DNA from 3 places in the Flavobacterium aquidurense genome. Region 1 is predicted to be linked to each of the others. Evidence: riboswitches for the same ligand, from Rfam matches in the RefSeq annotation. Region 1 holds a riboswitch; each other region holds the start of a gene.
The links. Region 1 has a riboswitch for S-adenosylmethionine ahead of B0A67_RS21595 (SusC/RagA family TonB-linked outer membrane protein). Riboswitches for the same ligand answer to the same signal wherever they lie in the genome.
Positions count from the first base shown of each region.

Region 2: linked by a shared signal. The riboswitch ahead of B0A67_RS16825 (homocysteine S-methyltransferase family protein) and the one ahead of B0A67_RS21595 (SusC/RagA family TonB-linked outer membrane protein) in region 1 are both predicted to bind S-adenosylmethionine.
Region 3: linked by a shared signal. The riboswitch ahead of B0A67_RS16900 (alpha/beta fold hydrolase) and the one ahead of B0A67_RS21595 (SusC/RagA family TonB-linked outer membrane protein) in region 1 are both predicted to bind S-adenosylmethionine.

Region 1 covers NZ_MUGR01000048.1:8,468-11,752, reverse strand. Annotated here, with positions in the region: gene B0A67_RS21595 (SusC/RagA family TonB-linked outer membrane protein) at 1-1,786, opposite strand, end outside; SAM riboswitch class I at 2,045-2,144, opposite strand; gene B0A67_RS21590 (BamA/TamA family outer membrane protein) at 2,799-3,285, shown strand, end outside.
Region 2 covers NZ_MUGR01000034.1:56,393-59,677, forward strand. Annotated here, with positions in the region: gene B0A67_RS16820 (hypothetical protein) at 1-250, opposite strand, end outside; gene B0A67_RS16825 (homocysteine S-methyltransferase family protein) at 317-1,321, opposite strand; SAM riboswitch class I at 1,683-1,797, opposite strand; gene B0A67_RS16830 (NAD(P)/FAD-dependent oxidoreductase) at 2,219-3,271, opposite strand.
Region 3 covers NZ_MUGR01000034.1:73,802-77,086, forward strand. Annotated here, with positions in the region: gene thrA (bifunctional aspartate kinase/homoserine dehydrogenase I) at 1-470, opposite strand, end outside; gene B0A67_RS16900 (alpha/beta fold hydrolase) at 472-1,461, opposite strand; SAM riboswitch class I at 1,533-1,641, opposite strand; gene B0A67_RS16905 (hypothetical protein) at 1,830-2,033, opposite strand; gene B0A67_RS16910 (homoserine dehydrogenase family protein) at 2,646-3,285, opposite strand, start outside.

The sequences.
Region 1 (3,285 bases):
AAAACGAAGAAAGAAAAAGTCTTTCAGACAAACTGTTTCCGGACGACCTGATGGTTCCCCATGTTCCCTGATAATATTCAAAGAAAGGGTCTGAAACATTCGTTTGATTGGCTCCCCATGAAGAGTTTTCATATTTCTGAACGTCATATCCTGCCAATGCTGCAATATGATGTTTAGCCCCAAAGCGCCTGTCGAAAGTAAAACTGTTTGTAAAATTGTAATTGTTTCTTAAAGCCGCAATATTAGTAGCAGAACCTCCTGTAGCAAATGCTGATGATCCAAGATTAGGGCTTAAATACGTGATATTTTCTGCTCTTAATCTGTCTATTCCGTAATTACTGTCGAATTTAAATCCGTCGAAAAAAGTAATCGTTGCATGAATATTTCCTACCATATGATCGTTTGAACTGGTATATTTACTGTTTTCAAACAATGCTCCGGGATGCCATAAGGTATTGGTAAACAAGTTATTTCCTGAACTTGCTGTTCCTGTAGAACTTAGATTATACGAACCATCGGGATTATAAGCTGCAACGTTTGGAGGCAATACCAACGCTAAACGTGCTGCACCAATCAATAATAAACCACTGCTGCTTAATGATCCCGTATTTTGTGCCTGATTGAAAGTATTGTTATACGAAAGATTTCCGCCTAGTTTTAACCAGCTGTTTACATCGTGATCGATATTAAACCTTGCTCCTTTTCTTTCGAACTCATTGTCTTTTGTAATTCCTTCCTGCTTAGAATAATTGGTAGAAAAGAAATACCTTGTTTTATCTGTTCCTCCTGAAATACTAAGGTTATGGTTTTGAGAAACAGCATCGCGATACACCTGATCTTTCCAGTTTGTATTGACACGGGAACCATCAGGATTCAATGACGGAAAGAAAAGCGCTGAGGCTACAGCAGGATTATTTTCGTTTCCGCTCAATATTTTGCTGTTCAATACGGCTTCATTTTTGATGTCTTCGTATTGTGTATTGTTTAAAAGATCTGGTAATCTGGTGGCTCTGGTAATTCCTACCCAGGCATCATAAGTTACTTTAGCCTTGCCGGCCTTTCCTTTTTTAGTGGTCACCAGAATCACACCACCGGCTGCACGTGAACCATAAATGGATGTAGAAGCAGCATCTTTTAAAATATCAATAGATTCAATATCTGACGGATTAATATCGGATAGCGGATTATTAGCTACTGAATTTGTTGTCGAAACATCACCGGAATTCACCGGAATTCCGTCAATAACAATTAAAGGAGATGTACTTAAAGAAATTGAATTTACTCCTCTGATTCTAATTACCGAAGGATCATTTAATACACCACTCGGCGTCGAAACATTTACCCCGGAAGCTTTTCCAATAAGTGCCTGCTCAAAACTTTGCACCGGAATATCCTTAATGGTTTTAGAAGTTATTCTTGCAGCTGATCCTGTAAATTCTTTTTTACTCTGGGTACCGTAACCTACTACCAGAACTTCTTTTAAAGCAGTGTTAGAAGGATTCAGCCGAATGTCGCTAAAGGATGAACCTGCTCTTTTATCGAGTGTTTCGTAACCAACATAATTGATCGAAACGGTATTGTCTTGTGGTGTTATCGAAAGAGAAAATTTTCCATTTCCGTCACTAATCGTCGATTTGCCGCTTTCGGTAGCAATGATGGTAACTCCGGGTAACGGTTCTCCCGTATCAGAACCTCTGACGGTACCACTTATTGTTCGGTCCTGTGCCTGTAACACACTGGGAAGTATGCTAAACAGAAAAATTAAGCTTAGTAAGATTTTTTTCATTTGGTTTTGGTTAATTAAAAATTGGACATATAAATTCCCGGACCACTATTAAAATGATCTATCATTGCATTGATAAAAAACAGGAAATTGGTTTAAGAAATGTTAACTGTAGCGCATTCGGAAAATCGGGAAATGATTTTCTTCTTCTGAAAACAGATTTTGTTGTTCCGGACTGGCGTGTAATATTAATTGCGTTTTCATTCTAAAAATAAATGACTTTAATAATAATGATCTTACTCAGATTTTCTAACGAAATCTTTCTTATCTGTCCACCGCAGCGGAAGGATTTAGCACCTTATTTGGCAACAGGTTGCTAAGACATCATCGGGCCTAATCCCTCAGTCTTTCTGGATAAGTTCACGTAGATTTTTTCTACCCTGCAAATATATATATAAATTCTATGTAATTAGTAGAGTTTAGGTTTGTTTTTTCGAAAAATGAGCAATAAGTTTAAAAATATACCTTGAGATATTGACTTAATCATAAAAATTTATCCTGACCAAAAACCAATTAAAACACACCAAATCAACACCTTAAATAACTAATAAATCTTTTTTCACCATTACTGCATATTTCCCCCTGCTCCTTCTGATTATTTTTATTTAATTTTAAAAAAACACATCCAAAGCAAAAAAAAGATTACAAAAAGACTATTGTATAACACAAATTACAATCGATGGTTTAGCATTTTTTAGTAATCAATGAAGTTTAAAAGTTCGGTAAACAGTAAAAAAAGCATGATCGTAAGTCTCACTTTTCTTTTTATGTACTTCTTCCCTTTTATTATATTAACAAAATTTTATTTACCTTTAAAGTATTCTAAAAGTCAAAAATATAATAATGTAAAATCGAGATTTGAATAAAATCTTGGTTTTTCTTTACTTTTTTTCTTAAACACGCCTAAAAAACTGCTGCAGCAAAACAAAGAGCAGCAATACTATCTGCCTTATAGAAATACATTCTGAGCACACATTGACTGGTTTATAATGAGTAACTTAAAAATAAATCCAAAATGCAGAAAATTGTACCTTTTATAATCCTATTCTTTTGCTGTTCCCTGGCATGGACCCAAACAAAATCGACGGACAGCAGTGCAACCGCAAAACCAAAGGTCAAGAATATTGATTTCAATGTAATGCCTTATCTTAATTACAACAGGACTCTTGAATTTATGTTTGGTGCAATCCCAATGATGATGTACAAGGTCAACAAAGCAGATACGATCTCGCCTAAATCTTTATCCGGTATTTCTGCGGTTTATAGTACTAATAAATCTTATTTTATTGCCTCATTCAACAAATGGTATTTGAAGGAAGACAGCTGGCGGGCACAACTTTTTATCGCAACAGGCAATCAGAATGCACAATTTTATGTAGATGATATCGACGTACCTGCTTTTTATGATTACGGAACCAAAGCATCGATGGTGAACTTTATCCTGCAACGCAAGGTTATAAAATCTTTATATGCCGGTATTGGCTACGCTTATGCGCATTATG
Region 2 (3,285 bases), on a different contig from region 1:
GTCTATTTACAGAATCCCTCTCGTAAAGTAAATTCTCTTTTTTTTCATTAATTACATTTTCTATAGTTTTGATCTTAACATAACTATATTTTTCATTTGCCGGAATACTAAGTTGAATCTCATTTAATGGATATTCTTCAAAATTTTCAATATCCTCTCCATCATTCTTATAAATTGATATTTCCTGACTTTGTATTTTGTTACATGAAATTGCACTGAATAGAATTATAAATCCTAGATATTTTATCATTATTATGAACTTGTTTTAATTTTATTTGAAAAAAATTAGATTCTGCTTTTTTTTATTCGATAAAATTTAAGCAAGAACCGGCGCCACTCTTGGTTTATAATCCTTAGCGATTTCAGCAATTAAACGAATATGATCCGGAGTTGTTCCGCAACAGCCACCAATGATGTTGATTAAATTATCATCAAGATATTCTTTGATTAAAACCTGCATTTCTTCCGGTGTTTCGTCGTATTGTCCGAATGCGTTTGGTAAACCAGCATTTGGATGCGCCGAAATATTAAATTGCGTATGCTGTGATAATGTTTTTAAATATGGTTTCAACAAATCGGCTCCTAAAGCGCAATTGAAACCTACACTTAATAGCGGAATATGTGATACTGAAATTAGGAAAGCTTCTACGGTTTGTCCGGAAAGTGTTCTTCCTGAAGCATCAGTAATCGTTCCTGAAACCATAATTGGAATATCGATATTACGTTCTTCTTTTACTTCTTCGATAGCAAAAAGTGCCGCTTTTGCATTTAAGGTATCGAAAATAGTTTCTACTAAAAGCAAATCTGAACCTCCATCCATAAGTGCTTCTACTTGTTGTTTGTAAGCAATACGCAAATCATCAAACGTTACGGCTCTGTAACCCGGATCGTTTACATCTGGCGACATACTTGCGGTTCTGTTTGTTGGCCCGATAGAACCGGCTACGAAACGTGGTTTGTCCGGATTTTTGGCCGTAAATTCATTTGCTACTTCTCGGGCTAACTTAGCCGACTCGTAGTTTAGTTCGTAAACCAAATCTTCCAGGAAATAGTCGGCCATACCGATCGTAGTTCCTGAAAAAGTGTTGGTTTCTACGATATCTGCACCTGCTTCATAATAAGCGGCGTGGACATCGCGGATTGCTTGTGGTTGTGTTATGGATAGTAAATCGTTGTTTCCTTTTAAGGGATGCGGAAAATCCTTGAAACGCTCTCCACGAAAATCTTCTTCGGAGAAATTATAGCGCTGCAGCATTGTTCCCATTGCTCCGTCAAGGATTAGGATATTTTTTTTTATTGCTTCCTGAATTGTTATTGCCATGTCTTTTATCTTTTAGCTGCTAAGGTGCTGAGACACTAAGATGCTAAGTTTTTTATTCTATTATAAACATACCTAACAGGTTTTGAAAACCTGTTAGGATACGTATTTTTGATTCACATTAATTCCAAAAAATCACTATTGTAAGCTAATTAGCCCCGATTACTTCACTTAGCTTCTATTTTCATAGGAGTTCAGTGAACTTTGTTTAAGCCGGTATCCTCGTAGTGAAACGGAGAGATATAGGCAAAAGCGGGAACGATGACTGCAAAAAATGCGTCAATGATTCGCTCATAATACTGAATTCAGTAAAATAATATTGTATGGTTGTCAGGAAGAGTTTTGGGAAATACTTTATGTATTTGTGTTATCTATCTTAAATACTATGAATTAGTATTAAGTAGAATTTAGCACCTTCTTTAAGATAAAGGGTTGCTAAGGTTTCATCGGGTCTATCCCTCCGCCTTTCGTGATAACTTTCAATAATTTTAAGAACAGGGCAAAGGTATGAAATCAACATTCGATTTGCAAGTGTTTTTTTTTAAGTTTCTGAGGTTCTGTGTTGCTAAGGTTCTAAGATTAAAAAAAAAAGAGGCTATCCCGAGGCTTCGGGACTAAGAGACTGAGTTTAATGTTTTGCTTACATTAAAAACTCCAGCGGAGCGTAATATTTATAGCCAATAATTACATCAGTTAAAGAGAGCTCCAGAGGAGCGATATCTTATTATCATAATATCAATATGCCACCCCGATGGGATTTTTCCGCATCATTATTTTAACTTCTATAAATGTAACATCCCTCTGGGATTTAAATATAGCACTAAAAAAAACCCAAACTATAAAAGTTTGGGCTTTCTATATAAAAATCTTAGAATCTTAGTTCCTTAGAAACTCAGAACCTTAAATAATAGCCTTAACTACCGCTTTTGGAGCTTCTTTACGAGTTCCGTCGAAACCATCTACTCCAGAAACTGTTGTATATTTTAATACATATTTTTTACCCGGATTGATGATTTGGTAGGCTGCCTGACACATCAAAGTTGCTTCGTGGAAACCACAAAGGATCAACTTTAATTTTCCTGGATAAGTATTAACATCCCCAATAGCAAAGATTCCCGGAATATTAGTCTGGTAATCTAATGCGTTGTTTACTTTAATCGCATTTTTCTCAATCTCTAATCCCCAGTCTCCAATTGGACCTAACTTTGGCGTTAATCCGAAAAGTGGAATAAAATAATCTGTTTCGATTTTACGGTGTGCACCGTTTTCTTCGATATCTAATGACTCAATGTGTTCAGCACCATTGATTCCGATTACTTCTGCCGGTGTAATTAATTTAATTTTACCGGATGTTTTTAGTTCCTGTACTTTTTCTACAGAATCTAAAGCTCCTCTAAATTCATTTCTACGGTGAATCAAAGTTACTTCTGAAGCTACATTTGCAAGGAAAATACTCCAGTCTAATGCTGAATCTCCTCCTCCGGCAATTACAACTCTTTTGTCTCTGAATTTTTCCGGATTTTTGATGAAGTATTTTACTCCTTTATTTTCATAAAACTCGATATCCTCAATAAGTGGCTTGCGTGGCTCAAAACTTCCTAAACCTCCCGCAATAGCGATAACCGGTGCGTGAAATTTAGTTCCTTTATTTGATGTTACAATGAAACTTCCGTCTTCTTGTTTTTCGATCGTTTCAGCGCGTTCTCCTAATGTATAACCTGGCTCAAATTGTTTAATTTGCTCTTGTAGGTTATCAATCAAATCTCCTGCTAAAACTTCCGGGAATCCAGGAATATCATAAATAGGTTTTTTGGGATACAATTCTGAAAGTTGTCCTCCTGCTTGTGGTAAAGCATCTAAAATATGACATTTTAATTTTAATAATCCTGCCTCGAAAACGGCAAATAAACCTGTTGGTCCTGCTCCAATTATAAGTATATCTGTTTTAATCATTATGTTGTTGTTTA
Region 3 (3,285 bases), on a different contig from region 1:
GAAAGCTGCTCTAAAGGCTGTGCATCACCAAATTTTGAATCGGTTTTGAGCAATTCTCTTGAATCAACGAAATTAGCCGGAACTCCTTTTTCTTTTAATATGGCGGTTAATAATTTAGCTGAAAGCAATTCGCCTTTAGACAAAATCTGATCTTTGATTTTATTGCTGTAATCTCCAATTAAACTAACGCCTTCAAAAAGTTTCTCTAAAACATTAAATTCTTCAGATAAATCTACTTGTGGGTAATCAGATACCTGATAGGTTTTAAAATTCTCAAATAATGGTTTGTAATTTCCATTTTTAGCGGCAAGTTTCAAAATGTAATCCAATTCATCTGTTGCGTTTCCGCGAGCCGAAACAACAACAGCAATTTGCTCTCCCTGCTTTACTTTATCCGAAATGATTGAAACTACTTTGTTAAGTCCTTCTCCGTTTGATAACGATTTGCCTCCAAATTTTAATATTTTCATTTTATTTTTCTATTGTTTCTGCCTTAAAAATATCGGCAAGTAAATGATCTAATTGTTTGTACTCGATTAAAAAAGCGTCATGTCCGTGAACCGAATCTATTTCGCTGTAAAAAACATTGTCTTTAAACTTCTTTAATTCCTGAAAAGTTTCGCGATTTTCTTTTGGTGTAAAAAACAAATCAGAATTGATTCCGATAATATGAATCGCTGCATTTGTTCTGGACAATAACGTTTCGAAATTCTCACTATTTCTTGTAATATCTATGGTTTTAAGCAATTGGTTCATCAATTTATACGATGCCAATTGGTATCTCTTTTGCAATTTTTGGCCGTGATGTGCTAACCAGCTTTCTATATTAAAAATAGAGAGGTCATTATTGATCGTGCGTTGAAATTTTTCTTTGAATGATTCAGGAGAGCGGTAACACAACATCGCATGAATTCTGGCATCTTCTATAGGTTTTGAAGAATTGTTGAGAATTTGCTCTTGTAAATAACAATTCGCAATCATCCAGTCTGTCGATTTCCAGTCTGTTGCTATCGGAATTAAGTTTTGGGTAATGTTGGGCTCTAATGCGAGTATTTCCCAGGCAATTCCGCCGCCAACAGAGCCTCCGATGATGGTGTGTACTTGTGAAATATTGAAAGCTTCTAAACCTTTTATAAATATTCTGGCAATATCTCTTGTGGTAAAGTCCTGATAATTTTCTATTAAAAACGAATTATTCCCGTTACCAGGAACATCAAATGCCAATACGGTATATCTTTGGGTATCGATCGTTTTTTCGTCACCAATAAGGTCATTCCACCAGCCATTCTCACCCGTAACCTGAGCATTTCCGGTCAAAGCATGATTGACCAAAACGATAGGCGCGCTATACAGTGGTAAGCCAGAAAGGGTAAAACTTAATGGTAATGAAGGATATGATGCACCACTTTCTGTGATGAATTCCTGAATTATAATGGGACTTGGTATATTTTCCAATTTCAAATCTTTTTATTTTTGATTTGTATGTGGAAATATTAGAAAGAAAGTACTAGAGTGAAACTAGAAAATTCTTGTTGTTATCTTTCCACGTTTGGGCGTGGTAGAATGCAGCACCTTCTTCGATTTAACGAAGGGTTGCTAAGGATTCATCGGGTCTAATCCCTCGTCCTTTCTTTATAACATTTCAATACGTTTTTGAACTTAAAGGTGCAAATTAACTACTAATTTCTTAAACAAACAAATTTTATCGAAACTGATTGATCAATTTCTTAAATATAATTCAAACAAAAACTATTGTACGCAAAAAATTACCGAACATTTTGCCCAGTAAAATTAAGCAGGTATTCCCCTATTTTATGATACTTTTTGATTTAGATAAAAAGTGTTTCATTTTCTTTTGAGTACATCAAAAACAATAATGAGTTTGGCTCTTTTTTCTCTGCTGCCTTATCTGCTTCCGTGATTCCAAATCTAGGATGAACTAATTCATTTATTGGCGGCGGCGGATTGTTTCTTCTTGCTCTTAAGTTTTTCAATGTAGAAAAAGTCTTTGTTATGTAGTTTAATTTGCTCATGATATTTAAGTTTATGTTAGTTTGCGTTTTTTAATCTTTATTATTTGTTTAATTTTTTGTTATGGCAACCAAATGGAATAAAAAAACCCTTTTGGATTTGAATACCAAAAGGGTTTAAGTTTTATACAACTTATATATACTTTTAGTATCAACAGACGCGTACACAAATACGTGCGACATTAAACATCTTATTCATCTGTAGGGACTTATTCATCTGTGATTTACTTGCTATTTTAAAAAATTCCTGCATTTTTTTTATTTTATAAACTTCTCGAAACTATTGAATATTTTTACTTTATTCTTCTTTTCATTTAAATCAATAAGAAATAAAGTCATTCCACTTTTGTTCCAATCGACATAACTATTACTTAGAATTGCAAATCTACTTTTGGTAGTTTTGAGGTATTACAAATGTGCGAATATTTTTTCAATTACACAAGTGAAAATCAGCAAATTAATCTTAAAAAACGTTAAAAAACATCTTTTTATCGTTAAAAAACATCTTACAAATTTAAGATTTCAAAAAAACAATGTAAAAACTTACAAAAATATTACTAATGAATTTTCCTGTTTCATTATATCAAAGAACAACTAACTACTATTTGAAACCACTTACAGCCAAACTGCTTCTTTATTTTTAATTTTCTCAGCGACTTTCAGAATGTCAGTTATTATCCCTCTTGAAATAGCTTGTTTACATGCTGAAGCACTTTGAATCGCGATTGGAACATCTGCGTAAGATTGTGTATAAATTTCAAAAATGGTATCTGATCCTTTTAGCTGACCAATGGCTGACCAAACCGGTTCTGAAACTAATTTTACTTCTAAAGTATTTTTCTGTAAATCAAATTCACCTACATATCTCAGTACATGATTATCTGCCTGGGCTATTTTGGCAATTTTAAACGATTTATCGATCGCGTCTTTATTAAGAATTCCGTTTTTCTCCAGATGTTCTTCAGTAATAAGAGAATTAATTTTTATATCCGAAAAATCGAAATCTTTCCCTATCTCTCTCGTCAAAATCAATAGTTTTCTTGCTGTATCATTTCCGGATAAATCTTCTTTAAAAGTAGAGCGCATTAATCCGAGTAAACTTGCATCTTTTAAAAGAGAGGAGAAAGTAGCATCTTCAGTCGCGAATCTATTAAATACGTAACTCAGGTTATCTGAAAAAACGCCTCGTATTTTTGTTATTTTCTCGCCGGAATAGTACAAATCCCTTAAGGTCTGTAACACCGGAAAACCTGTA